One region of the Bacillus sp. CZDM1 genome, then DNA from elsewhere that is predicted to be linked to it. Evidence: riboswitches for the same ligand, from Rfam matches in the RefSeq annotation. Region 1 holds a riboswitch; each other region holds the start of a gene.
What was found. A riboswitch is a leader RNA that binds a small molecule or an ion and turns the genes downstream of it on or off. The one in region 1 is predicted to bind thiamine pyrophosphate.
Positions count from the first base shown of each region.

Region 2: another riboswitch for thiamine pyrophosphate. It lies ahead of tenA (thiaminase II); the one in region 1 lies ahead of ACY3XC_RS16725 (YkoF family thiamine/hydroxymethylpyrimidine-binding protein).
Region 3: another riboswitch for thiamine pyrophosphate. It lies ahead of thiW (energy coupling factor transporter S component ThiW); the one in region 1 lies ahead of ACY3XC_RS16725 (YkoF family thiamine/hydroxymethylpyrimidine-binding protein).

Region 1 is NZ_JBUESO010000007.1:6,898-15,026, reverse strand. Features, by position in the region: gene ACY3XC_RS16755 (5'-nucleotidase C-terminal domain-containing protein) at 1-1,336, shown strand, start outside; partial or broken gene ACY3XC_RS16750 (LPXTG cell wall anchor domain-containing protein) at 1,355-1,447, shown strand; gene ACY3XC_RS16745 (SGNH/GDSL hydrolase family protein) at 1,656-2,378, shown strand; gene ACY3XC_RS16740 (penicillin acylase family protein) at 2,434-3,477, opposite strand; gene ACY3XC_RS16735 (penicillin acylase family protein) at 3,474-3,755, opposite strand; gene ACY3XC_RS16730 (penicillin acylase family protein) at 3,752-4,426, opposite strand; TPP riboswitch at 4,727-4,825, shown strand; gene ACY3XC_RS16725 (YkoF family thiamine/hydroxymethylpyrimidine-binding protein) at 4,912-5,514, shown strand; gene ACY3XC_RS16720 (ECF transporter S component) at 5,515-6,096, shown strand; gene ACY3XC_RS16715 (ABC transporter ATP-binding protein) at 6,083-7,699, shown strand; gene ACY3XC_RS16710 (energy-coupling factor transporter transmembrane component T family protein) at 7,686-8,129, shown strand, end outside.
Region 2 is NZ_JBUESO010000006.1:11,121-19,249, reverse strand. Features, by position in the region: gene ACY3XC_RS14965 (M20 family metallopeptidase) at 1-266, shown strand, start outside; gene ACY3XC_RS14960 (FbpB family small basic protein) at 810-941, shown strand; gene ACY3XC_RS14955 (ArsR family transcriptional regulator) at 1,365-2,666, shown strand; gene ACY3XC_RS14950 (amidohydrolase) at 2,814-3,995, shown strand; gene ACY3XC_RS14945 (YfcC family protein) at 4,057-5,469, shown strand; TPP riboswitch at 5,902-6,010, shown strand; gene tenA (thiaminase II) at 6,203-6,901, shown strand; gene ACY3XC_RS14935 (ECF transporter S component) at 6,969-7,550, shown strand; gene ACY3XC_RS14930 (ABC transporter ATP-binding protein) at 7,565-8,129, shown strand, end outside.
Region 3 is NZ_JBUESO010000002.1:542,744-550,872, reverse strand. Features, by position in the region: gene thiM (hydroxyethylthiazole kinase) at 1-531, shown strand, start outside; gene thiD (bifunctional hydroxymethylpyrimidine kinase/phosphomethylpyrimidine kinase) at 550-1,356, shown strand; gene thiE (thiamine phosphate synthase) at 1,367-2,026, shown strand; TPP riboswitch at 2,051-2,156, shown strand; gene thiW (energy coupling factor transporter S component ThiW) at 2,237-2,746, shown strand; gene ACY3XC_RS07160 (LuxE/PaaK family acyltransferase) at 2,770-3,855, shown strand; gene ACY3XC_RS07155 (acyl-CoA reductase) at 3,852-5,300, shown strand; gene ACY3XC_RS07150 (ABC transporter ATP-binding protein) at 5,312-6,052, shown strand; gene ACY3XC_RS07145 (ABC transporter permease) at 6,049-6,798, shown strand; gene ACY3XC_RS07140 (ABC transporter substrate-binding protein) at 6,815-7,831, shown strand; gene ACY3XC_RS07135 (3-oxoacyl-ACP reductase) at 7,846-8,129, shown strand, end outside.

The DNA of each region.
Region 1 (8,129 bases):
TGGTGTTGTAGATGCTCATAATGGTAAACTAATTGCAATCGATCCAAAAGTTATAGCTGCTGATTCTGAAGCAGTGGAAGTATTAAAACCATATCAAGATCGAGTAACTTTAGTATCTAGTACAGAAATTGGTGTAACTACTCCAATAACATTGGAATCTCCTCGTACGAATGGTGACAATACTAAACCAAGTGTACGTAAAAATGAAACAATTCTAGGTAACTTAATTACAGATGGAATGCTGAAGAAGGCAAAATCATTCACTGGTAAGAATGTAATCATGGCATTACAAAATGGTGGCGGTATCCGTGCCTCAATCCCAGAAGGACCAATCACGGTTGGTGAGGTAATCACAGTACTTCCATTTAACAATACTCTTGCAACAATGGAAGTAACAGGTGCTGAGTTAAAAGCGGCATTTGAAATTTCTCTTTCTCAATACCCAGCAGAAAATGGCGGATTCCTACATGTAGCCGGTGGTAAAGTCGTTTATGATATGTCAAAACCATCTAAACAACGTATTGTTTCTGTATCTTATCTAAATGAAGCTGGTAAGTATGTAGAAGTTCAAGATAGTGAAAAGTACATTATTGCAACTAACGCATTTACAGCAAAAGGTGGAGACGGTTATGATGTCTTCGCAAAAGCTTATGCTGAGGGACGTGTAACTGACCTTGGTCTTTCAGATTGGGAAAACTTACGAGACCATTTAGTAAGTATTGGAAGCGAAGGAATTCCAACTGAAATCGAAGGTCGAATTGTTGATGTGAAAGATGTAGAACCAGTAGAAATTAAAGTTCCAGTAATTAAAAAAGGGAACAAGTATACAATAAGTGAAAATGCACTTGAAAAACTTGAAGATAAAACAGTAGTTATTGTTGAAGTTGATAATAAAACAAAGGCAACTTTAACACTTACTAAAGCACAAATTCAAGCTTTAAAAAATGCTAGTGCAGTGGTTGTGGTAAGCAATGGAAATATAAATGTACAAATTCCCGCTTCTATGCTGCCAATTGCAGAAAATCTTGATCTTCTTATTAAGAAAAAGCAAGAAAAAGGCGCATTAGCTGCTTATGACTTTACAATTGAAGTCGATGGCAAAGAGTATCATAAGTTCAATGAAAAAGTTAAACTTACGTTTAAGGGTGATCCCGAACAAGTTAAATATCCTGAAAGTGTAAAAGTTTACTATTGGAATGAAGCAAAAAAGAACTGGGAGCTAATCGGCGGGGAATACAATAATGGCGAAATTTCTGCTAATACAGATTACTTCGGTACATTCGGTGTATTCGAGGTTACTCCAGATTTTAAAAGGATCCCAACAAAAGGAAATTAAACTTCCGAACACAGCAACAACAACTTTAACAATTTACTTGTAGGATTAATGTTACTTTTAGCTGGTAGTGTTTTATACTTTGTTAAGAGAAGAAATATTACATTAAAATAATATGTAATAAGAAATCTTGAATAGTAGGATTTTCAGAGCTGATCAAATTCATGGAAAGTGAATTTGATCAGCTTTTTATATTTTAATTGAATATTCGACTTATCTATTAGTTCTTTTTGTATAAATATGTAATATTATGAATGTTGTGGACTAGTAATCTCTCTGTTATGATTTATGTGAGCGTTATAAAGAACGGAGGGGTAGTATAATGAGAATTAGTAAGAAGTTTAAGAGTTTATTGTTAGTAGGTGTTTTAGTAGCATCCTTACCGGTTTCCGCGTTGGCAAAAGGTCCTGAGAAAAAAACAATTGACTATGTTGCGTTAGGGGATTCACTAGCGGCAGGAGCTACACCTTTTGGAAAAAAAGATTTTGGATACCCTGATTACCTAGCTAAACGTTTTGAACAATCGCAGTACACGGTTAATTTTGACAATTTTGCTGTAGGTGGGTATAGAACGGAACATGTGTTAAAAGACCTTGAAAAGAATAAAGATAATGTAAGAGAAAGAATTAGTGAGGCCGAGTTCATTACCATTGATATTGGTGGAAATGATTTGCTGCCAGTAGTTAAAAAAGATCCAGCCAATGTACCAGCTACAATTGGCAGTATAGCAGATAATATAGATATAATTTTAGAAACAATTGATGAATTAAATCCTAATGCGAAAGTATATGTAATGGGTTATTTCAATGTCCTGCCATATATGCCAGGTCAAGAAGTTTTATTACCTATATTAGATACCTTTAATGGTGCCATTGAGCATACAGCCATTGTAAATGGTGATACCTTTGTACCTACTGCTAACATCATAGCAAAGGACTACCCAACTTATCTGCCAAACCCAGCTGATATTCATCTTAGTTTAGAAGGATATCAAGCAGTAGCAAAGGAATTTTGGAAATACATTGATAAGAGTAAAAATAAATAGAGATAGACAATTGAATTACAAAGCCCCCTTCGGAATGTTGTGAAGGGGGCTAACATTATTTTTTATTCGATTTTAAAATGTCTAATACCATCGGTTTATATTCCCAGTTGGCAAATAATAATCTTTGGTCATCGAAGTGTGGTGAAAACGGGTTGCCGCTTTGACCCGGAGGCATGATGTTAACGCTTTTCGTATTGGATTTTGAAAACTCAACGATTTGGTTATAGGTGCCTCGGTTCATATTAGGGATTGGGGCAACTCCTATTGCACCAAGCTGCTGAAAGTTGATTTTTGAAATAGGTGTCCGCCAATCCTCCAAGTTTTTACCTTGTACAGCATGCTCAAGGCTGTTTAGAACAATTTGGTATAGGTCTAAGTCACCAAGGAATGCATACTTGGTCTTAAGATCTTCCTTATTAGCATTGAGGACATGGTATAGTAAATCATTCGAGTTCCCGCCGATTCCATTCAATTGGATAAATACAGTCGATTTCACATTATCGAACCAGCTGCGGAAGATCGTCAGCCCCGGGTCATCGTATAGCCCATCATTATTTTCATCCCATTGATACATGTTCCAATTTGCTAAGATGTCCGCTGCATTCTTTACGTCCTCCGGAAGTTCCTGGTCATTGTTTATTTTTGATAAAAGTAAATCTTTAAAGAAATAGGCATTTAATTCGATGTGCCCGGCCCTTTTGTTAATTTCCTCCATATCCGACCATGATACTTTATTAAGCGAGTCAAGCTGGTCAAGGATAAATCCAACGCGATGGGTTGGTCCAAATAAAGATTCCGTATACTCCCATTCGGCACTAGGCTTATTGTTCCAGTTTGCCACATATCCTTGAGCAGGATTAATGGCTTGTGTATTAGATTCAAAAGGAGCAATTCCCTGCCAGTCCTGTGAACCATCCCCGAGCATTGGGAGGCGGTTATCTGTTTCTTCGGCTCGTAATGCATTTTGTCCTGTAATCCAGTAACCGAAGTTACCTTGCTGGTCAGAATATAAGAAGTTATGGGAGGTTGGAATTTTTTTAGCGGCCTCTTCAAATTGTTTGATATTGCTTGCTCTGTTAAAGTCGTAGAAGCCAATCATTGCTTCGATTTCCTGGCCCAGTGAGCACGTTTCTGGGTGTAGGCTGTTTGAGTATCTTTATGAACTACAGGACCGTAGATGCTTCGGTATATAGGATAGTCAATTACAGTTCCACCAGCAACTTTTATTGTTTCGATCCGAACTTCAAAATTGACCCATTTTCCTTTATGCCAATATTGTTCAGGATTCGCAGGATTAATTTTTAAAACAAAGGTGTCGATTTGATCCCCCATTCCAGTTGTAGTGGTCCAGGCAAAGTCATTCCCACGTCCGATCAAAGGAATTGGTCAGCGCCAGCAAAGGCCATTCCCACTGAATTGTAGCCCGCGCCATGAATGCTTACTTCGTGGGAAATCTGTGGAGCAGAAAAGCCCATTTGTGGTCCGCCAAGTAACAGGGTACCACCTGATGCACTTCGTGAGGGACTGACAACCCAGGCGTTACTGCCCCCTTTGTGAGGGAAACCAAACGCTTTTTCAATATCCAGTTTCATTTGCTGTTCCTGTTCTAGTTGCTTCGCCACTGCCTCACTGTTCGGGAAGTTTGTTGTATCTAGCTTACTAGCCTTTTTAACACCTTTATCTGTAGTGGTGTGAAGAGAGACAAGGGCGCTTGGGTCGTTCTTTAAATTAATGGTTTCGAATGCTTTCAACCCTTGTTCTAGGCCAAATTTCGACTGTAACTTGATTAATTGATTAGCCTTTCCAAGTTCTCCGCCCCCGCTCTCTCCAAATCTCCGCACCATTAACTGTTGGACTTTAAGAGAATCGACAATGGTCCATTTTGTTGGTTTTTGCCCCTGGAATTCTGGTGGCAGTGCAGCAGCTGGTGTGGTTTCTATGTAATGGTTGATTCCATCAATATAACCCTGTAATCCGCGCTTTACATAATTAGGAAGACGTTCAAATTGTGCAAGGGCTTCCTCATCCGTGTATCCGTCACGGCGTATTATAAACTAGCAGCAATGAAAGTTGTGGATAAAACCGACAAAAAACGTTTCCCTTTCAAAAAATCCCCTCCTAATAATAGATACATGTTCACTATAACGCATGTTTTATGTGAAAAATGTAATTTTATGAAAGGGTTTGCATTGCAAAGAATATAGAATTTCGACAGGAAAAACAAGATACGACACTGTCCGCCTGAGGTGGACAGTGTCCACGAGCGGTGACAGGCACCGCAAAACAACTTCCTTTACAAGATGGAAAATTTATCATAAGATTAAGCCAACATTTAAAATTGCATACGGTTTTTGCACTAGGGGAGCTTTTTGGCTGAGAGGACGTTTGTCCGACCCTTATGACCCGATCTAGATAATACTAGCGTGGGGAAGTGCAGGAGAAGCTTATCTTGATATTTGGCTACGGATATGATTCGACTGCATTCCCATGGGATGCAGTTTTTTTGTTGCCAAAAATTCAATGGGGGTATTGTATTATGACTAATTTTTGTGGAACAAGTGAAATCACAGGAGCGCGTTTTTCGATTTATCCGATGTCTGATAGCTTCGTAGATATTATTCTATCAGCATTAGAAGAAGTGGATACTTCAAAGGTTTGGATGGAGTCGGACGATGTGAGTACATGTGTAAGAGGCAGATCCGAGCATGTATTTGATGTCGTAAAAGCGATTTTCCTAGAGTCGACAAAAAACGGTGATCATGTTGTGCTGCAAGCCACCTTTTCAAATGGCTGTCCGGGAGATTCTGCAGGCGATGTTTATCTTTCAGAAAACGCTGATCGATTAAATGAGGAAAAATCGCTGCAGATCCAGCAAGAGGTTGCAGTTCAATTTGCGCTATACCCAATGGGTATTCCTACATATATGAATGTGATTATGGATCAGTGTAAACTTGCTCAAGGACAGGGGACTTTTACAAAAGGTGTTCACTATGCCTCAAGACTTGATGGCGATGCAAACAAGGTTTTTAAAACGTTAGAGGATGCTTTCCAGGGCGCGCACGATAGCGATTCTACTCATATTGTGATGACGGTTGTGATGTCTGCGAACAGCCCTTCAAAAAAGGGGGATAAATAAATGCTCGCAAAATGGAAACTCCGTGAGGTTATTGTTTTATCCGTACTAGCCGTTGTTTTTGCTGTCGTCTATTTGTTATTTCTCCAACTGGGGAATGTCCTTTTCGGCCTATTTGGTTTGATTGGCTATGATATTATTTTTGGAATTTGGTTTATCGTTTCGATCATTGCTGCCTATATCATCCGCAAGCCGGGTGCTGCTTTTCTATCAGAAACAGTCGCTGCTACAGTGGAAGTTATGCTTGGAAACGCCGTTGGACCACAGTTGATCATCTCCGGTATGATTCAAGGTTTAGGTGCGGAAGCTGTCTTTGCCGCAACAAGGTGGAAGAATTATTCTACCTGGGTATTGATGGCAGCAGGGATGGGTTCATCCGTATTTAGCTTTGCTTGGGGCTTTTATGTCTCAGGATATGCCGCTCTGTCGCTAGGTTATGTGACTGCGATGTTCTTTTTCCGTCTTGTGAGCGGAGCACTGCTCGCCGGATTACTTGGAAAGTATTTAAGTGAAGGTCTTGCTAGAACAGGAGCCTTAAACAGTTTCCCATTAGGAAAGGAACACAAGCGCAATGTCACCGTATGAGCAGATTAAGGCAGAGGGACTGGGATTCAGCTATGAAGAGGGCGATATTTTTACAGACCTAACCTTTTCGATTGAAAAAAATCAATCCCTGCTGTTATTAGGTCCAAGCGGTTCTGGAAAAAGTACGCTAGCCTATTGTCTCAACAAGTTATATCCAGAAGCAGTGGATGGGGTTATAAAGGGGAGCATCACTTTTGAGAGCAAGAATCTGGATGATTTTAAACCCGGTGAGCTCAACCAAAAAATAGGGATTGTGTTTCAAGACCCAGAAAGTCAATTCTGCATGCTGACCGTTGAGGAGGAAGTAGCGTTTGGCTTGGAGAATTTCCATGTACCACGGGCAGAGATGGAAGCAAAGATTGATCATGCACTAGAATTGGTCGGCTTGCAGGCTGAAAAAAAGACCACCATTCATACCCTCTCTGGAGGGCAAAAGCAGAAGCTGGCGATTGCTTGTGTCTTGGTTCTCCAGCCTGAGGTTATCATCCTTGATGAACCGACGGCTAACCTAGACCCGCTGTCAAGCTCAGACCTGGTAGAGACCATCGCTCGTTTAAAGAAAGAGCGCCCGTTTACTCTGATTGTTGTTGAACATAAGCTTGATGATTGGGTGGAACTGATTGACCGCTGCCTTGTCCTAGATTCTAGCGCGAGGATCCTTTTCGATGGCACGCGTGAACAATGTTTTGGAGAATTTGCTCCTTTTTTAAAAGAGGAAGGCATTTGGCTGCCCAAGGTAGTAGAGGCAGCCATAACAGCAAAGAAGGCTGGCGTGTATAAAGGGGAGCGACTTCCGCTCCGAAATCATGAATTACTTTCAGGACTGAAGGACCCAGTTGCTTTTTTTAAAAAAGAAATCAAAACCATGTCCAAAAGCGAACCTATCCTCGAAGTTAGTGGTCTTTCTGCTCGCGGACACTTGAAAAATGTTAGTCTGACGATTCATAAAGGAGAACTGAGTGCATTGGTTGGCGCTAATGGTTCGGGAAAAACGACGCTATCCAAATGTTTGGCCGGGCTGATTCCACTTTCACAAGGTGAGATTCATTTTCTTGGTGTCCCACTATCTAAGTGGAAGGAAAAGGATTTATTTCAGCTTATGGGCTACGTATTTCAAAATCCTGAGCATCAGTTTATCACTGACAGTGTTTATGAGGAAATTGCCTTTGGTCTGGAGCATCGGAAATCCGCTCTTTCCATCCTTGAAAAAATAGGTTTGGAAAAACACGCAAATGCCCATCCTTTTTCCCTTAGCCAAGGACAGAAGCGTCGATTGAGTGTGGCAACCATGCTCGTTCATGAACAAGAGCTGCTTATCCTGGATGAGCCGACATTTGGGCAGGATGCCAACACGGCATATGAAATCATGAGGGTTCTTGATGAAAAGAAAGGCGCAGTTTTTATGATCACCCATGATATGGAGCTGGTTGACCAATATGCTGATACCGTACATGTATTGGATGAAGGAGAGTTGATCTTCTCCGGGACACCTGAGAGCTTGTGGGAAAAGCATGAAGTTGTAGACAAAGCAAGGCTAAAGCTGCCTTTTAGGAAACAGCAGCTAAATGAAATCGTAAGGAGAGAGATTCATGTTGCTACATGAGGTGAATCCAAGTATAAAAGCATTCGCGGTTGTCATTTCTATTCTTATTTTGTCGGTGTTTTTTGATCCGATTACACCGCTTGTGACGATCCTCTGGTCCATAACGGTCACCTTCCTATTCGGCCGTGTTTCATTTAAAAAATGGCTGTTGTTATTCACTCCGTTTTTATTTATCGCGTTTATATATGTATGGACAACGATGTTGTTCCCACGGCTGCAAGCAGGCGATTCGGTCATTTGGCAATGGGGGTTCTTGAAGCTGACAGCAGAAGGCTTTCAAAGAGGAGCTTCACTTGGTTTACGAGTGTTAAGCTTTTCCACGTTATCAATCATGTTTACGTTAACGACAAAGCCAACTGACTTTCTCTTAAGCCTAATGCAGCAGTGCAAACTGCCGCCAAAGCTCGCTTATGGAATTATGGCCGGATAC
Region 2 (8,129 bases), on a different contig from region 1:
TCGTACCAACTGCGCAGGTTGGTACTGCATGCTGGGTATTGGGAACACCTGCACACACTTGGCAAGTGGTTTCCATTGGTTCTACCTCTATTGGTCATAAAGGAATGCTTCAAGCAGGAAAGGTTTTAGCCGGTACGGCACTTGAAGTGATGAAAGATCCAGAACTTCTTGAAAAATGCAAACAAGAATTGAAAGAACGATTAGGCAACAATGTTTATCAATGTCCGATTCCTAAAGAAATTTTGCCTGCGCAAAATCGAAACTAACTTTTTATACTGGGAAGTACTATATAAATCAGGTTACTTTTGATGGAATATATGTTTCTTGTAAAGTTTGGACATCTTGTATAGAAACGGTTTTAATTTATGCAGAAGGTAAAATCACCATGTTTGAACTAGATACGGAACAAGAAGCGAGAGAAGCTTTCAAGAACATTCAAGGTTACAAGATTCTTTCTGAAATTATTTATTTTAATGATAAACAATTTGCCTTAGAAGCTGTTTAAGATTTCTGTCAATCTAACCTAGATGAAAGAGTGGCTGATCCAAAAGCAGAAATATCTTTTGAATCAGCCACTCTTTATTAATGTGCAAAAACAACCGGGTGCCAGGCACCCATCCAGGGATTGGTATTATCTTGATAACTAGTGATAATCAAATTTCAACATCTTTTTCTTGTACTATTGATCAGAATGCTTGTCTTTAAAGGGGTAAAACCCGATTTAATCAATCGATTGAATTGTTCGATTGGGCGTATAATTAAATATAGAATACTCAGATTAATATAATATAAAGGGAGTAAGATAAAAAGTGCGTAAAGAAATTAAATCCATGAAGGAACTTATTGAAGAAAATAAAAAGGATCTTTTAAACGATAAAAAGGCTCTGGAACAGATTGAACAGCGGATAGAAGAGCGGCATGAATTGAAAAGGCTGGCCTAATCTTAACAGGGATCGTTATAAGGTGCAATTAGGAGATTGTTTTGAGGGTGAAATCGCATTGATTTCACCCTCTTGCTTTTTCTACTTATGATTGTCCGAATGTGATGCTGAATCAGGCAGGCCAAGCAGGATTATAAGTTTTTACAATTCTTTTCCATACTATCGCTGTAGACTCTTCGTGAACATCCAAGCCTTATCCACGACAAAACGATTCTTGAAAACAGATCTAGGTTCGTTTTTCAAAAAGGCCGGCATGAAGATTTTTACTATTAATTTCGGGGAAGCATGGGAGAGATTCCCCTGCTTCATAATTAGGATGTAAAGGCTGAATTTTATACCCTCAATCATAAAATAAAATTGCCAGGTTCCTCCTATGTTACAATAATATTGGCAATACTCTCAATAGAAAGGTGGATTGGCAATTTGAAAAAGATTCGTTTAGGATTATTTGGTGCGGAGGATTCTATCGAAATTATGGGATCGGTGGTCTCTAATTATCCTGAATTTAGTTTTGTACCCATTTCCTACTGGAAAGATGAGGAGATTATCGAAAAATTAAAAGCATATGCAGAGGATGTGGATGTGTGGCTATTTTCTGGACAAATTCCCTATGGGTATGCGAAGAAATGGTCTGGTCTAACCCAGCCGATGTTTTACGTGCCCTCTTCCGGATCCAGCTTATATAAAACGTTACTATATATTGTTTATCACCATAATATCCCTTTTAATCAGTTAAGCTTTGATACGTTTCATCCTTCCGAACTTGAACGGGTTTTCTTGGAATTGGCAATTAATCCTGAGCCCTTGTATTTAAACCATTATGAAGAGGAAATTCAAACTGAAAAAGTTGTTCAATTTCACTATGACCTTTGGAAAAAAGGAAAGACAATGGCAGCGGTGACTTGTTTAAAAAATGCACAGCATGAGCTTAAGCAACTTGGTGTACACGCGTTTAGAGTTCTTCCGACACGCTCTGCTATTGTTTCGACGTTAGCCCTCATTCGGCAATCACAAAAAACATTGCGTTTTAAGGATTCTCAGATAGCGGTGCAGATGATTGAATTCGATTCTTTTTTCAGTTTAACGAAAGAGACGTTTTCAACGGATGAAATCCATAAAGTTGAAATCAAAATGACCGAAAGGCTTCTTGAATACGCTAAAAAAATAAATGGTTCGTTAAAATCTGCTGGACCTGGCCGCTATGTCATATTTACCACTCATGGGATTTTGAAGGAGGCAACCCAAGATTTTACTGTTCTGCCGGATTTCGCTGTTCTTCATTTGACCGGCAATGATGGAGTCACATGTGGAATTGGGATCGGACAAACGGCTTATGAGGCAGAGATCAATGCCGGAACGGCCTTATTTCATGCAAAAGAATTTCAAAAAGGAACAACGATGGTCGTCTTTGACGATAAAACCATTACGGGTCCATTAGGGCAGCCAGAGCAAATCACTTATGGGTTTGCCTCAGAACAATTACAATTATTAAGTGAACGAACCTCTCTTAGTGTCGCCACTTTAAGTAAACTAGAATCTATTTTAAAAAAGATTGGAACGACGGAAATCAATGCCCATGATCTGGCACAACATATGAAAATTTTGCCTCGCAGCGCCCGAAGAATCGTAACGATATTGGAGAATAATGGATTAGCGGAAGCGGTCGCTGAAGAAAATCCTCATCCAAGGGGACGGCCGAGGAAAATCTATCGAATTACTTTATGACAAGATACTTGCTATCTTGTTTATTTTTTTAAAAAAATTAACAGAAAATTACCACTAGCGTTAATAGTACGACTCGTTATATAATTATGGTCACAACCGTTAATAAACCTTAAATGGTATAGGTCATATTTTAGGGGAGGCTTAAGCTTGAAAAAAATTGAATTTAGTAGTCTCGTTGAGGAGATTCAGCATGAAGTTATTGCATGGAGGCGCCATCTCCATAAGTATCCGGAATTGTCCTTCGAGGAGGAAAAAACCTCTCAGTTCATATTTGAAACCCTCCAATCTTTTGAGCATTTGGAACTTTCGCGCCCTACAAAAACGAGTGTGATGGCACGTTTGATTGGTGCTCATCCCGGGAAAGTACTGGCAATCCGTGCTGATATTGATGCTTTGCCCATTCAAGAAGAGAATTCATTTTCGTATGGCTCGCAAAATCCCGGTGTTATGCACGCATGTGGTCATGATGGTCATACAGCCATATTGCTGGGAGCAGCCAAGATCCTGTCTGGATTACGGGAGCAAATAAGAGGTGAAGTTCGTTTCCTCTTCCAGCATGCCGAGGAGTTAGCACCGGGGGGGGCGGCTGAAATGGTTCGGGCTGGCGTAATGGAGGAAGTAGACCTGGTCATTGGTGCCCATCTCTGGACACCGCTGGAAACAGGGAAATTTGGTGTTTCCCCTGGTCCTGTTATGGCAGCGCCAGATACTTTTTCAATCACGATTAACGGTCATGGCGGGCATGCTGGACTTCCGCACCAAACGGTCGATGCTATTGCAGTCGGGGCGCAGGTTGTCACCAACCTGCAGCATATCGTATCCCGCAATTTGGATCCATTAGATAACGTAGTCCTTTCGATTACCAAATTTGCCAGTGGTTCAGCCATGAATATTATTTCAGGTTCAGTTGAAATTGCTGGAACAGTTCGCCTCTTTAACACCGAACTTCGACCAACCGTTACCCATTTAATGGAACGGATTGTAAAAGGTGTAACGGAAGCACATGGAGCTGACTATCAATTTTCGTACAATGAAGGTGCTGCCCCTGTTGTGAATGATGGGAAAGTCGCTGCTATCATTGAAGAGGTTGTATGTGAACTATGGGGAGAAGAAGCGTTGGTTAATATGAAACCGAATATGGGCGCTGAGGATTTCTCCGCTTTTCTAAAGGAAGCACCAGGAACTTATTTTTTCACAGGAACAGGTAATAGGGATAAAGGAACAGACTTCCCTCATCACCATCCTCGATTTAACATTGATGAAGACTCTTTATCTAACGGTGTTACTCTATTCGTTCATGCCGCTTTAAAGCTGCTGGGATCGTATTGAAAAAGAAATGCCCGTATTACTGTAAGAAAATATACTTTAAACCATGGGGAGTTGAATATGGATGAACCCTAATACAGAAAAGGTGAAAGCGATGAAAAGTAGAAAATGGGAAATGCCTGACACTTACGTTATTCTTTTTCTAGTCATGCTGCTGGCGGTTGCAGCAACTTATCTTACGCCGGCGGGAACATTTGAACGTGAGGTTGTAAATGGAGTTGAAAGGGTAGTACCTGACACATATAGTCAAGTTGATCGAAATCCGGCAGGTTTTATGGACATTTTTCTTGCCTTGCAATCTGGTATGGTTCAATCTGGCAGTTTAATTTTTCTCGTTCTTTTTGCAGGAGGGGCGTTTGAGATTGTGGAACGGTCTGGAGCCATTAGAGGAGGAATTCTTCGAGCCGTTAATAAAACACAAGGCAAAGAATTTTTGCTTATCGCTGTTGTTTCGATTTTGTTTGCATTAGGGGGAGCAATTGGTGCAGTTGCCAACTCCGTTATTCCGTTTGTAGCGATCGGAATGATTATCGCAAGGGCTCTTAGGCTTGATGCGATGGTGGCGGTAGCCATTACGTTTGGTGCAACATTTGCCGGTTTCAATGTAGGTTTTCTAAATCCTTATACGGTTGGAGTTGCTCAATCAATTGCCGGTCTTCCGTTATTTTCAGGAATGACGCTTCGAATTATCACGTTCGTTATTATTGTTGCAGTGACAATTTTATATACATGGAGATATGCCAAAAAAGTGTTGGCGGATCCCTCAAAAAGTTTAATTGGCGTGTTGGAAAGCTCCGGTGGTTCGAAAGAAGAATTACAAGCACCGTTTACTTCCCGACATAAAACAATTTTAAGTTTTGTAGGACTAGCGTTGGCATTCTTTGTCTATGCAACTATCGAATTTAAATGGAGTATTGATCATATGGCAGCGTTTTTTATTGTGATTGGGCTTGGTTCCGGTGTGATTGCGGGAATGAATTACAATAAAATCGCCGTCACCTTTTTAGAAGGATGCCAAAAACTTGTATATGGTGCGTTAATTATAGGTGTAGCTAGAGCTGTACTCATTATCATGGAAAATGCGAAGATTTTGGATACGGCTGTAAATGCCCTTGCAGCTCCATTAGAGAATATGCCTCCGGTATTGGCTGCACTGGGCATGTTTGCCGCAAACGCTGTTCTTAATTTTCTTGTCCCTTCGGGTAGTGGTCAAGCTATGATCGCCATGCCGATTTTATCCCCATTGGCAGACATGATTGGGATTACAAGGCAGGTTGCTGTACAAGCATTCCAATTTGGAGATGGCTTTACAAACAGTATTTTCCCAACATCAGGAACACTAATGGCGAGTCTAGCTGTCGCCGGTGTATCTTGGATAAAATGGGCAAAATGGATGCTCCCATTATTCATCATATGGTGTGGAATCGCTATTGTCATGCTCACAATCGCGGTACTTATCGGTTGGGGACCGATGTAGGCACGGTTAATCTGGGTGTTCATCCCGTCGAAATATCGGTGCCTGGTGTATTAGATAATACTATGACATTCTGGAACACCCCGTCGTTAATTGTAACAAGCAACTTTTATTGGCTATCTTTGAAGTATTCTAGAAGAAACCAAAACTTTTCCTCGACAAGAAATTCTCTTGAAATGAGGCTAAAGTTCGTTTTTCAAAAGGGTTCGCGGCACTTTTAATTAAACGTTTAGTTGAGAAGTATTAAATCGTTATTTGACGAAAGACTTAAGGATTTGAAAATATCGGTGTCACTCCCAAGGGTCTTGGGTTTTTGTTCGCTGGCTCTTACACAAAAAAACTCCCACAAAGCCTTGAATCAATTTTTACTGAATAAAATGTTTGACAATCTTGTGGATAGTGATAACATAATAATCTGAATACTAATTTCATAAAAAATACCACTAGGGGTGCCTTTTAAGAAGGCTGAGATTAAAGTGAAACTTTAAGACTCTTAGAACCTGATCTGGATCAAACCAGCGTAGGGAAGTGGTGTAACGGGAACTCCTTATGTTTCAATCACGTTCCGATACAACCACTTTCTTCCAACAGAAAGTGGTTTTTTTATTGGAAAAATACGTCCGCTGCCGGCAAACAAGGATGTATTTACAATCAATCTAACAAAGTATTAAATGTATGTTTTTGAAAACGACAATTAAACGTGAAAACTAAGCAATTAATTAAATGGAGGTATCGTATGTCTACATTTACTGAAATTCTACGAGATAAAGCAGCTCCGATATGGGATGCGAATCTAGAACACCCATTTGTTCAAGGAATTGCTAGTGGAAAATTAGATTTACAAAGTTTCCGCTATTACGTATTACAAGATTCCTATTATTTATCACACTTTGCTCGTGTTCAAGCGATTGGTGCTTCGAGAGCAGAAGATTTAAATACTACAGCAAGAATGGCTGCTCATGCGCAAGGCACTTCACAAGCAGAGTTAAGCTTACATGAGAAATTCATCAAACAACTGCACGTTACATCAGAGGAGCTTGCAAACTTCCAGCCTGCACCAACGGCTTATGCCTATACTTCCCATCTATATCGCGTTGGGGCATCTGGAAGTTTAGGAGAGATTATCGCCGCTATTCTACCATGCTACTGGATTTATTATGATATCGGTCAGCAGTTAAAAGGGGCGACACCGGATGAACCGATCTATCAGGAATGGATTGCGGCCTATGGTGGAGAATGGTTTGGCGAATTGGTTCAGGAGCAATTGGATCGTCTAGATGAGCTAGCAAAAACCGCTTCCGAAAAAGAAAAAAGTCGAATGATTGATCATTTCTTAATTAGCTGTCAATACGAATACTTATTCTGGGAAATGGCTTATACATTCGAAAAATGGCCCATTGAAGTGAATTCCCAAGAACAACTTAATATTAGCTAATAAGGGAAAGATCATGTTCGCAAAGGGGAATGAGTTCTCCCCTTTGCTAAAAAAGGAGAATGAAACAATGAAAAAAGGGTTAAAGTTAACGGACATTTTAGTAACCATCGTGATATCCATCGCATTTGGGATTGTTTACAAAATTTGGGGACCGCTTTATTACGCAGTAAAACCATTTGGATTACATATTGACCAGCTGATTTACGGAATGTGGTTTATTGCTGCGACCGTTGCGTTCTTAATCATACGCAAAGCTGGTGTGGCATTTCTTGCGGAAGTTGCGGCTTCTTCTGGAGAGTTTCTAATGGGGTCTGAATTTGGACTGGAGGTTCTTTTGTATGGTGTTGTACAGGGGTTGTTTGCTGAACTTGTCATAATGGCTTTTAGGTATAAGCGCTTTGATTTACTAGTTGTTAGCTTAGCTGGAATTGGTGCGGCAGTTGGGTCCCTATTTATGGATTACTACAAAGGATATATGGGTGATTTGTCAACATGGAACTTGATGCTGCTCATTGGTTTCAGGTTGATTGGGTCCGTTATCTTTACTGGGTTTATGGCATTTGGCATTGCGAAGGCACTAGAGGCTACAGGTGTTACCAATTTACTTCGTCCTGCTTCCAAAGAAGATTACGACGCCTTAAATCAATAATCAGGGGTGAAGACATGACAAATATAGCGATGGTCGAACAGCTTAGATTAAAGTTTCCGGGAGACGACAACCTGCTGTTCAAAGATTTATCCATTACCATTAAAAAAGGTGAGAAGGTCTTATTACTCGGACCTTCTGGATGCGGTAAGTCAACTCTTTTACAAACACTTTCAGGATTAATTCCAAAGTCTATAGAAGTACCGATCAAGTATAGAAATATTCACTATCCCGAATCCTGGGGCTATGTGTTCCAGGATCCGGATTCACAATTTTGTATGCCATATGTCGATGAAGAGCTTGCATTTGTATTAGAAAATCTTACTGTGCCAAGAGGTGAAATGCCTGATAGGATTGAAGAATTATTGTCCGCTGTCGGGCTGCGATTGGACCTCTATCATTCTTCTATCCAATCTCTATCTGGAGGCATGAAGCAGCGACTTGCGCTTGCATCCGTATTAGCACTCAATCCTGAATGTTTATTCTTAGATGAACCAACAGCGCTGATTGATGAAGAAGGCACGAAACAAATTTGGGATAGTGTAAAGAGTGTCGCTAAAGATAAAACGGTGATTATTGTCG
Region 3 (8,129 bases), on a different contig from region 1:
GACCCGGTTGGAGCAGGTGCTACTCGTTTCCGAACGGAAATGGCGCAAAGGATACTCAACGAGGTGAACATCTCTGTATTGCGCGGAAATGCCGCAGAAATTGCCAATGTCCTAGGAGCAAAGACGGAAATCAAGGGCGTAGATGCTAGTGAACAGCAACAAGGAAATAGTCTGGATTTAGCCTTATTGGCTGCAAAAAAGCTGAATACGATTGTCGTGATAACAGGAAAAGAGGATGTACTGACAGACGGCGAGACGACCTATCTGGTTTCTAATGGGCATCCGCTGTTAACAAAAGTGACCGGTACCGGCTGTTTGTTAACCTCTGTCATCGGAGCATTCGCAGCTGTGGAAAGGAATCTTTTACTCGCAGGATTATCTGCGGTTACCTTTTATGGCATTGCTGCGGAAAAAGCAGTAGAAAAGGCGGGTGACTTAGGACCAGGCAGTTTCCAAATCGAATTCTTAAATCAACTCGCACAGGTTTCTTCAGAAGATATTCATCAATTCGCTGCATTTAAAAAGTTATAAGGGATAGGAGTGAGCAAAATGAAAAAGGTATTAACCATTGCGGGTTCAGACAGTGGCGGCGGTGCAGGAATTCAGGCAGATTTAAAGACGTTTCAAGAGCTAGAGGTTTTCGGTATGTCTGCTCTAACAGCTGTAACGGCCCAAAATACGTTAGGGGTCCAAGCTGTCTTTCCGATGACACCTGAGGCAGTCATTCAACAAATACAATCGATTGGGGAAGATATTGGTACGGATGCTCTTAAAACAGGAATGCTGTTTAACGCTGAAATCATTAAAGCTGTTTCAGAAAAAATCAACTACTATAAGTGGAATAATGTAGTGGTGGATCCTGTTATGATTGCGAAGGGCGGCGCGTCGCTGCTACAAATCGAGGCCATTTCGGCCTTGAAACAATATTTGTTACCACTTGCGATGGTGATTACACCGAATATTCCTGAGGCAGAAGTTCTGACCGATCTTTCCATTCGTACCGAGGAAGATAAGAGAGAAGCGGCTCAAAAACTTTATAATCTAGGGGTTAAGAATGTGGTTATCAAAGGCGGGCATGATGAAGACCAGAACGAATCGACTGATTTATTGTTTGATGGAAAGAATTTTACAACGTTTACAAGTACAAGAGTGAAAACAAAGAACACACACGGTACAGGCTGCACTTTCTCAGCGGCTGTCACAGCAGAACTTGCCAAAGGTTTACCTGTTGGTGAAGCGGTTTCGAAGGCGAAGAATTTTATCCAGGCAGCGATTGAAGATCAACTTCAAATTGGTCAGGGTCATGGACCAACCAATCACTGGGCATATCGAAAAAGAAATGAAATGAATAGGTAGGAGAGCAGCCATGATGATTAACAATCAGGAATCCATCAGAGAAGCATTGAAGGTTTACTTTATAATGGGAAGTCCAAATTGCAAAGGCAAACCAGCCCAAGTTTTAAAAGAAGCGATTGAAGGTGGAATTACACTTTTTCAGTTCCGCGAGAAGGGGATTGGTGCGTTAACGGATGCTTCAAAATATGAACTGGCCAAAGAACTGCAGCACATCTGCAAAGAGCACCAAATTCCTTTCATTATTAATGATGATATCGAATTGGCCATTACGTTGAATGCGGACGGAGTGCATATTGGTCAAGAAGATGAAGATGTTGTGAATGTTAGAAAGAAAATTGGCGATAAAATCATTGGTGTTTCCGTCCATAGCTATGAAGAGGCGATGGCCGCATTAGGAGGGGGTGCCGATTATTTTGGAATCGGTCCTGTTTATCCGACGAAAACAAAGGAAGATGCCAAACCCTCAAACGGAACGAAGCTAATCCAAGAATTGCGAATGAAAGAAGTAACCATTCCGATAGTTGGAATTGGCGGAATAACGGCGGAAAATGCCGGGGCTGTTATCAAAGCAGGTGCCGATGGTGTATCGGTTATTACTGCGATCAGCCATGCGGATGGTGTAACAGAAGCGGCTAAAGCCTTAAGGAAAAACGTATTAGAAAGTTTATAGGTAAGTATTTTATTAACCATTACATACCTGCACTGGGGGAGCCGGAATTGGCTGAGATTAGACAGAATCGTCTTAAACCCCTGAACCTGATCTGGATTGCACTAGCGGAGGGAAGTGAAGGATACATGATTACCGCCATTTTGCCGGTAATGGTATATCTATGAACCTGACTTCCCCCATTGATATTAAAAACTTGGAGGGATTTTTTTTATGAGAAAAACACATAAACTCACTTTAACCGCGATGTTGATTGCGATTGGAACACTTTCTAGTAATGTCTTATTTATACCGATTGGCTTCACAAAAGTGTTTCCGATTCAGCATTTCTTGAATGTTTTGTCTGCCGTTCTATTAGGCCCGATTTATGCAGTCGCACAGGCATTAGGTGTCTCAATCTTACGAAATATTATGGGAACTGGATCAATCTTTGCTTTCCCAGGCAGTATGGTTGGTGCCTTATTGGCTGGGCTCCTCTTTATGAAAACCAAAAAGATCTACATGGCATTTTTCGGTGAGGTCATCGGTACGGGCATCATTGGAGCCATGCTAGCCTATCCGATTGCCACACTCCTACTAGGTCAAAACGCAACAGTATTTGGATTTATTCCGTTATTTATTTTTAGCTCGATTGCGGGTGCACTCATTGGCTGGATGATTCTTTCGATCTTCTTAAAGAAGAAGGTTGCCATCTTTACACAAAATGGAACGTCAGTGAAATAATCTACTGGAAAGGAATTACCTATATGGAACAGCAGCAAATCATCAACGATTTACTTTCGATTCTTCAATCAGACTCGCTTGGAGATGAAGATTTTAATCAAATGGCTTTACAGAGCTTTGCCTACCAATATACCAATAACCTTCCATTTCGGAAATTCTGTCAGCAAAAAGGGAAAACCCTTCGCACGGTTAAATCATGGAGGGATATTCCAGCAGTGCCGATTAATGCTTTCAAAGAAGTTCCGCTTAGCTGCATACCACCTGAAGAGGCTGAACGCTTTTTTATGACGAGTGGCACCACAAAAGGCGTAAAAGGGAAGCATTTTCATCCTACGCTCCAAGTATGGAATGCTTCGATGAGACTGAATTTTAAAAAACGTTTTATGTACGGGATGGAGAAATTTCGCATGGGTATTCTGTTCCCAACCGAAGAAGAAATGCCAAACTCTTCATTAGCGCGGTACTTAGCCCTAGCAAAACAGGAGTTTGGAACAGCACAGAGTCAGTATCTATTAACGGAAAATGGGATTAACCTTACTCTGCTCATACAAGAATTGGAGCAGGCGGAGCGATCAGGTGAGCCGTATGCTTTATTAGGAGCGTCGTATAGTTTTGTTCATCTGCTTGAGGAACTAGAAAAACAGGGACGCCATTTTCAATTGCCGCCGGGAAGCAGGGTTTTAGATACAGGTGGATTTAAAAATCAATCAAAAGAATGGGACTTAGATGACTTTTATCATCAGATTTCGAGTTTACTAGGAGTACCTAGGATCGATTGTATCAATATGTATGGCATGACCGAATTAAGTTCACAGCTGTATGATTCAGGAAATGAACACGTTCCTTCAATTAAATCGGGTCCTCATTGGCTGAAAACGAGAATTATTCATCCGTTAACGGGGGAGGAAGTGAGCGAGGGGGAGCGTGGAGTGATCGTGCACTGTGATCTTGCCAACTTCAATTCTGTCACGACGATTTTGACTGAAGACGTAGGAATGAAAGTAAAGGATGGATTTCTTCTCTTAGGCAGAGCGCAGGGAACAGAAGCGAAGGGCTGTTCCATTGCCGTAGAGGAATTTATCCAAGCAGCGAAGGGACCATTGCGATGAGAGAAAGAGTCGGATATCTTCCTGATATCGGGGAAGAAGTGATTGCAACTAAAATTCTCATTTTTAAGGGAAAGAATCAGCAGCTTGAAGTGGAAGCGCCCCTTCTGTCTACCTCTCAAATGCAAAAAGTTGCGAAAAAGGTTAAAAAAGCAAGTGAAGAAGTACTGAAATCGATGACCATCACTGAGATTATTTCGATCATTGACCAGGCTGTCGAAGTCATGCTAGACAGGAATTCACCTTTCAGAAAAAAAGCAGAACAGCTGTTACCGATTGTTACAGGTTACGATGAAGAAATGATCCGACTTGGTTTCACTTCCTTTTTGAAGAAATTTCGAAAGCAGGAGCTGCAGCGTTTCGTTGTCGAGGACTTAGGTAATCCCTTGCTGCTGGATGATTTTCAGCCTCGGGTAAAAAGAGGATTTTCCAAAGCTGTTGGGCCTGATTTAATCCTCCATATTTGGGCTGGAAATGTACCGGCACTCCCGTTGTGGAGTCTGATTTCGGGTTTATTGGTGAAGTCAGGTAACATTGGCAAGGTATCAAGCTCTGAGCCGTTGTTTGCAGGTTGGTTTGCTCAGTTACTGGTCGAAATTGCTCCTCAATTAGCTGATTGCTTCGCCGTTGTTTGGTGGAAGGGAGGAGACGAGGACATAGAAAAGGAGATGTTCGCGTTACCAGATGTAGTGGTCGGTTATGGAAGTAATGATTCATTGGAATCGATGAGTCGAAGAATTCCTGCCTCCACTCGCTTTCTTCCCTTCGGTCATAAAGTGAGTTTTGGAATCATCGGCAGCACAGCCCTTGATTCACGAAAGGCTTTAACGACGGCTCATCATGCAGCATTCGATATCATACAATTTGACCAGCAGGGCTGTTATTCTCCCCATATTTTCTATGTGCAAAAAGGGGGGAATGTCTCACCTGCTGAGTTTGCCCAGTATATGGCTCATGAACTTGAAAGCTTTGAAAAGAGATACCCAAGGCGGACTCTTGCATTAGAAGAAATGACAGCTGTAACGCAATGGCGTAATCAAGAAGAAATAACGGCCTTTACAAGTCCCAATAAAGTAGTCTTTGGGCAAATGGACCATCATTGGACTGTTGTTTATGAAGAGAATGCACCTTTCACTCCCACCTGCTTGAACCGTGCCGTGAAGGTCATTGCTTTTAATGAAATAGAAGAGATTATGACGAGCATCAAGCCCTATCGCCAGTTTCTTCAGACGGTTGGTGTGGCAGCTGCACCGAAAGAACTTTTTCGCTGGGCTCGAGAGTTAGGGAAGTCTGGTGTCACTAGGATCAGTGCATTGGGAAAGATGACTTCTCCTGAGCCAGGCTGGCATCACGACGGCCGTTTTAATTTACTTGATCTTGTTCAAATCGTTGATATTGAGCAGTCAGCAGAAGAGTATGCGGAAAATTTTGCTCCATATATCGATTAGGAGGGTGTGCAATGAGTTTCTTGCGTTTACAGGATGTTCACTACAGCTATGGAAACAAGCACTTGATTGTCGATGCTGTAAATTTAGAGTTAGAAAAAGGCAAGTTTCATAGTTTACTGGGGAAAAGCGGCTGTGGTAAAACGACTTTATTAAAGCTGGCTGCTGGTTTATTGGTCCCTGACAAGGGTTCCATTCAATTACAAGGTATGCCGATCAAGCCTTCAGAAAAAATAGGATTTGTCTTTCAATCCCCAACGCTATTGGAATGGAAAACAGTCATCGAAAATGTCCTTTTACCTGTCTCTCTTAAACGCAAAGTGACAAAAGAGGATGTTGAAGCAGCGGAAACACTTTTAGCGTTAATGGGTCTTTCTAATTATAAAAAGGAATTTCCAACTATGCTCTCTGGCGGGCAGCAGAGTCGTGTTTCCATTGCCAGAGCGCTGATTCAAACCCCGTCCATGCTATATTTGGACGAGCCGTTTTCAGCTCTTGACGCTATTACAAGAGAAGAGCTTCAAAATGATCTCCTGCGGCTTTGTGAACTCCATCAAATGACTGTGTTATTTGTTACTCATGATATTTCAGAAGCGGTCTATTTGTCGGACCGGATTGCGGTGATGGATAAAGGAAGAATTATTTATGATTTGTCAGTCGATTTACAAGGACGTCAAGATGCTGAAATTAGATATTCTCAACCTTTTAATCAATTATGCTTGCAGATTCGTACGGCCATTAGTGGGGGAAAATGATGAAAAAAGTACCGATTTATTCCTGTTTATTATTCATCTTGATTCTATTCATTTGGGAAGGAATTGCTTCGCAAATGAATGAACTGATCCTTCCAGCCCCGTCTGTTGTTGTCACCACGCTTCTAGAAGGATTAAAAAGTGGTTATTATACCCCGCATCTGATTCGAACAAGTCTTGAGATTGTCATAGGATTGTTTCTTGGGAGTTGTTTGGGAATGGTCGCTGGGATTTTGATGGGGGAGGTCGAGTTCCTCCGCAAGCTATTATTTCCCTATGTGATTGCTAGTCAAGCTGTTCCGAAGCTTGCCCTCGCACCACTATTTATTCTTTGGTTTGGTTTTGGGATGACGTCAAAGGTCGTAATCACAGCTTTAATATGTTTTTTCCCGTTAATGGAAAATACCGTCACAGCAATTCAATACACCGATCGACAAAAAATTGAGCTGTTTCGGGTGCTTGGCGCAAACAGATGGCAAATCCTATTTAAACTAAAAATACCGGCTGGATTGCCGAGTATCATTGCTGGTTTTCGTGTTGCAGCTATTCTTGCTGTGGTTGGTGCCGTAGTTGGTGAATTTATCGGCGGCAGTGAGGGATTAGGTGCCTTAATTATCGCTTCACAAGGGATGATGGACACACCCTTGATGTTTTCGGTATTGATATTGGTCACCATCCTTGGAACTTTTCTTTATCAAATCACTTATTTAATCGAACAAAGATTATTGAGATATAAAAAACAATCATAGGAGGGGAGTTTTTCAAATGAAATTAAAAGCAATGATTACTGTCGCAGCCATTATTCCACTATTGATGCTGGTTGGTTGTGCGTCAAAAAATACTGACAAGCAAGCCGCTAAAAAAACACAATTAGATAACGTAACAGTGGCAAGCTGGAGCCAGCCGATTTCAGAACAAACGAATTTGCTTGTTAATGAGGAGAAAGACTTCTTTAAGGATCAGGGGTTGAAGGTTGAATTCATCCCAGGTGCCGGAGGAGGAGACGCGATCAAAAATATACTTTCAGGACAGGCCGATATTGCTTTCACAGATCCAGGGTCGCTCTATTTTGCATTAAATCAAGGGGCAAAATTAAAGGTTATTTACAATATTTATCCGCAAAATGTATTTAATGTTGTTTCTTTAAAGGGAAGCAATATCCTGAAACCAGAGGATCTTAAGGGGAAAAAGATTGGCGTCTACAGCCTTTCAAGCGGGACAAGACAAAATCTGCTTGTGCTGTTAAACCAAGCTGGTCTTTCCGAAAAGGATGTCACGATTGTTGAGACGGGTCTATTGAATTTTGCTCCGCTGATCCAAGGTCAGGTTGATGCTACAGCTGCAACCGACACTGGCTTGGTGACCGCAAAGGAAAAGGGTCTTGTCGATGTAAATGTAATGGAAGTAAAAGATTATCTGAATGTCCCTAGTGATATCTTTGTAGTAACGGAACAAACGTACAACGAGAAAAAGGACCTGCTGAAAAAGTTTGTAGAAGGCTATCAAACGAGTGCAGAGTGGATGATCGACCAGCCAGAGGATGCGGCTGAGTTAGCCGTTAAATATGCCATTGATGGCAAGGATAAAAACCATAATTTAGAAATCATCCAACTACGAAACCAAGCTAGTATATCAGAGGCAACCAGCGTAAGAGGTTTGGGCGCTTTAGAAGCAGAAGTGTTACAGCAGGGTGCTGATACATATAAAACGCTGGGACTAATACAAAAGGATTTACAAATGGCAGATGTGATCGTTGAAGACTTCATCCCTAAACAGAAATAGGAGGCAGGCCGTATATGAGGAAATTTGATCATAAAACCGTCTTGGTAACAGGTTCGAGCAGGGGGATCGGTGCTGCCATCGCTAGAGGTTTTGCCGCAGAAGGAGCAACCGTTATTGTGAATTACCTTCAAAATCAGCAAGCTGCAGAAAAAACCGTTGCCTCCTGCCTTGAGCTTGGCGGTGATGCTTGGGCGATTCAGGCAGATGTAACGTCTGAGTCTGCTGTTAAAGGGATGATGGAGGAAATTGAGCTTGAAGTTGGCAAATTAGATGTAATCGTAAATAATGCCTTTAAACC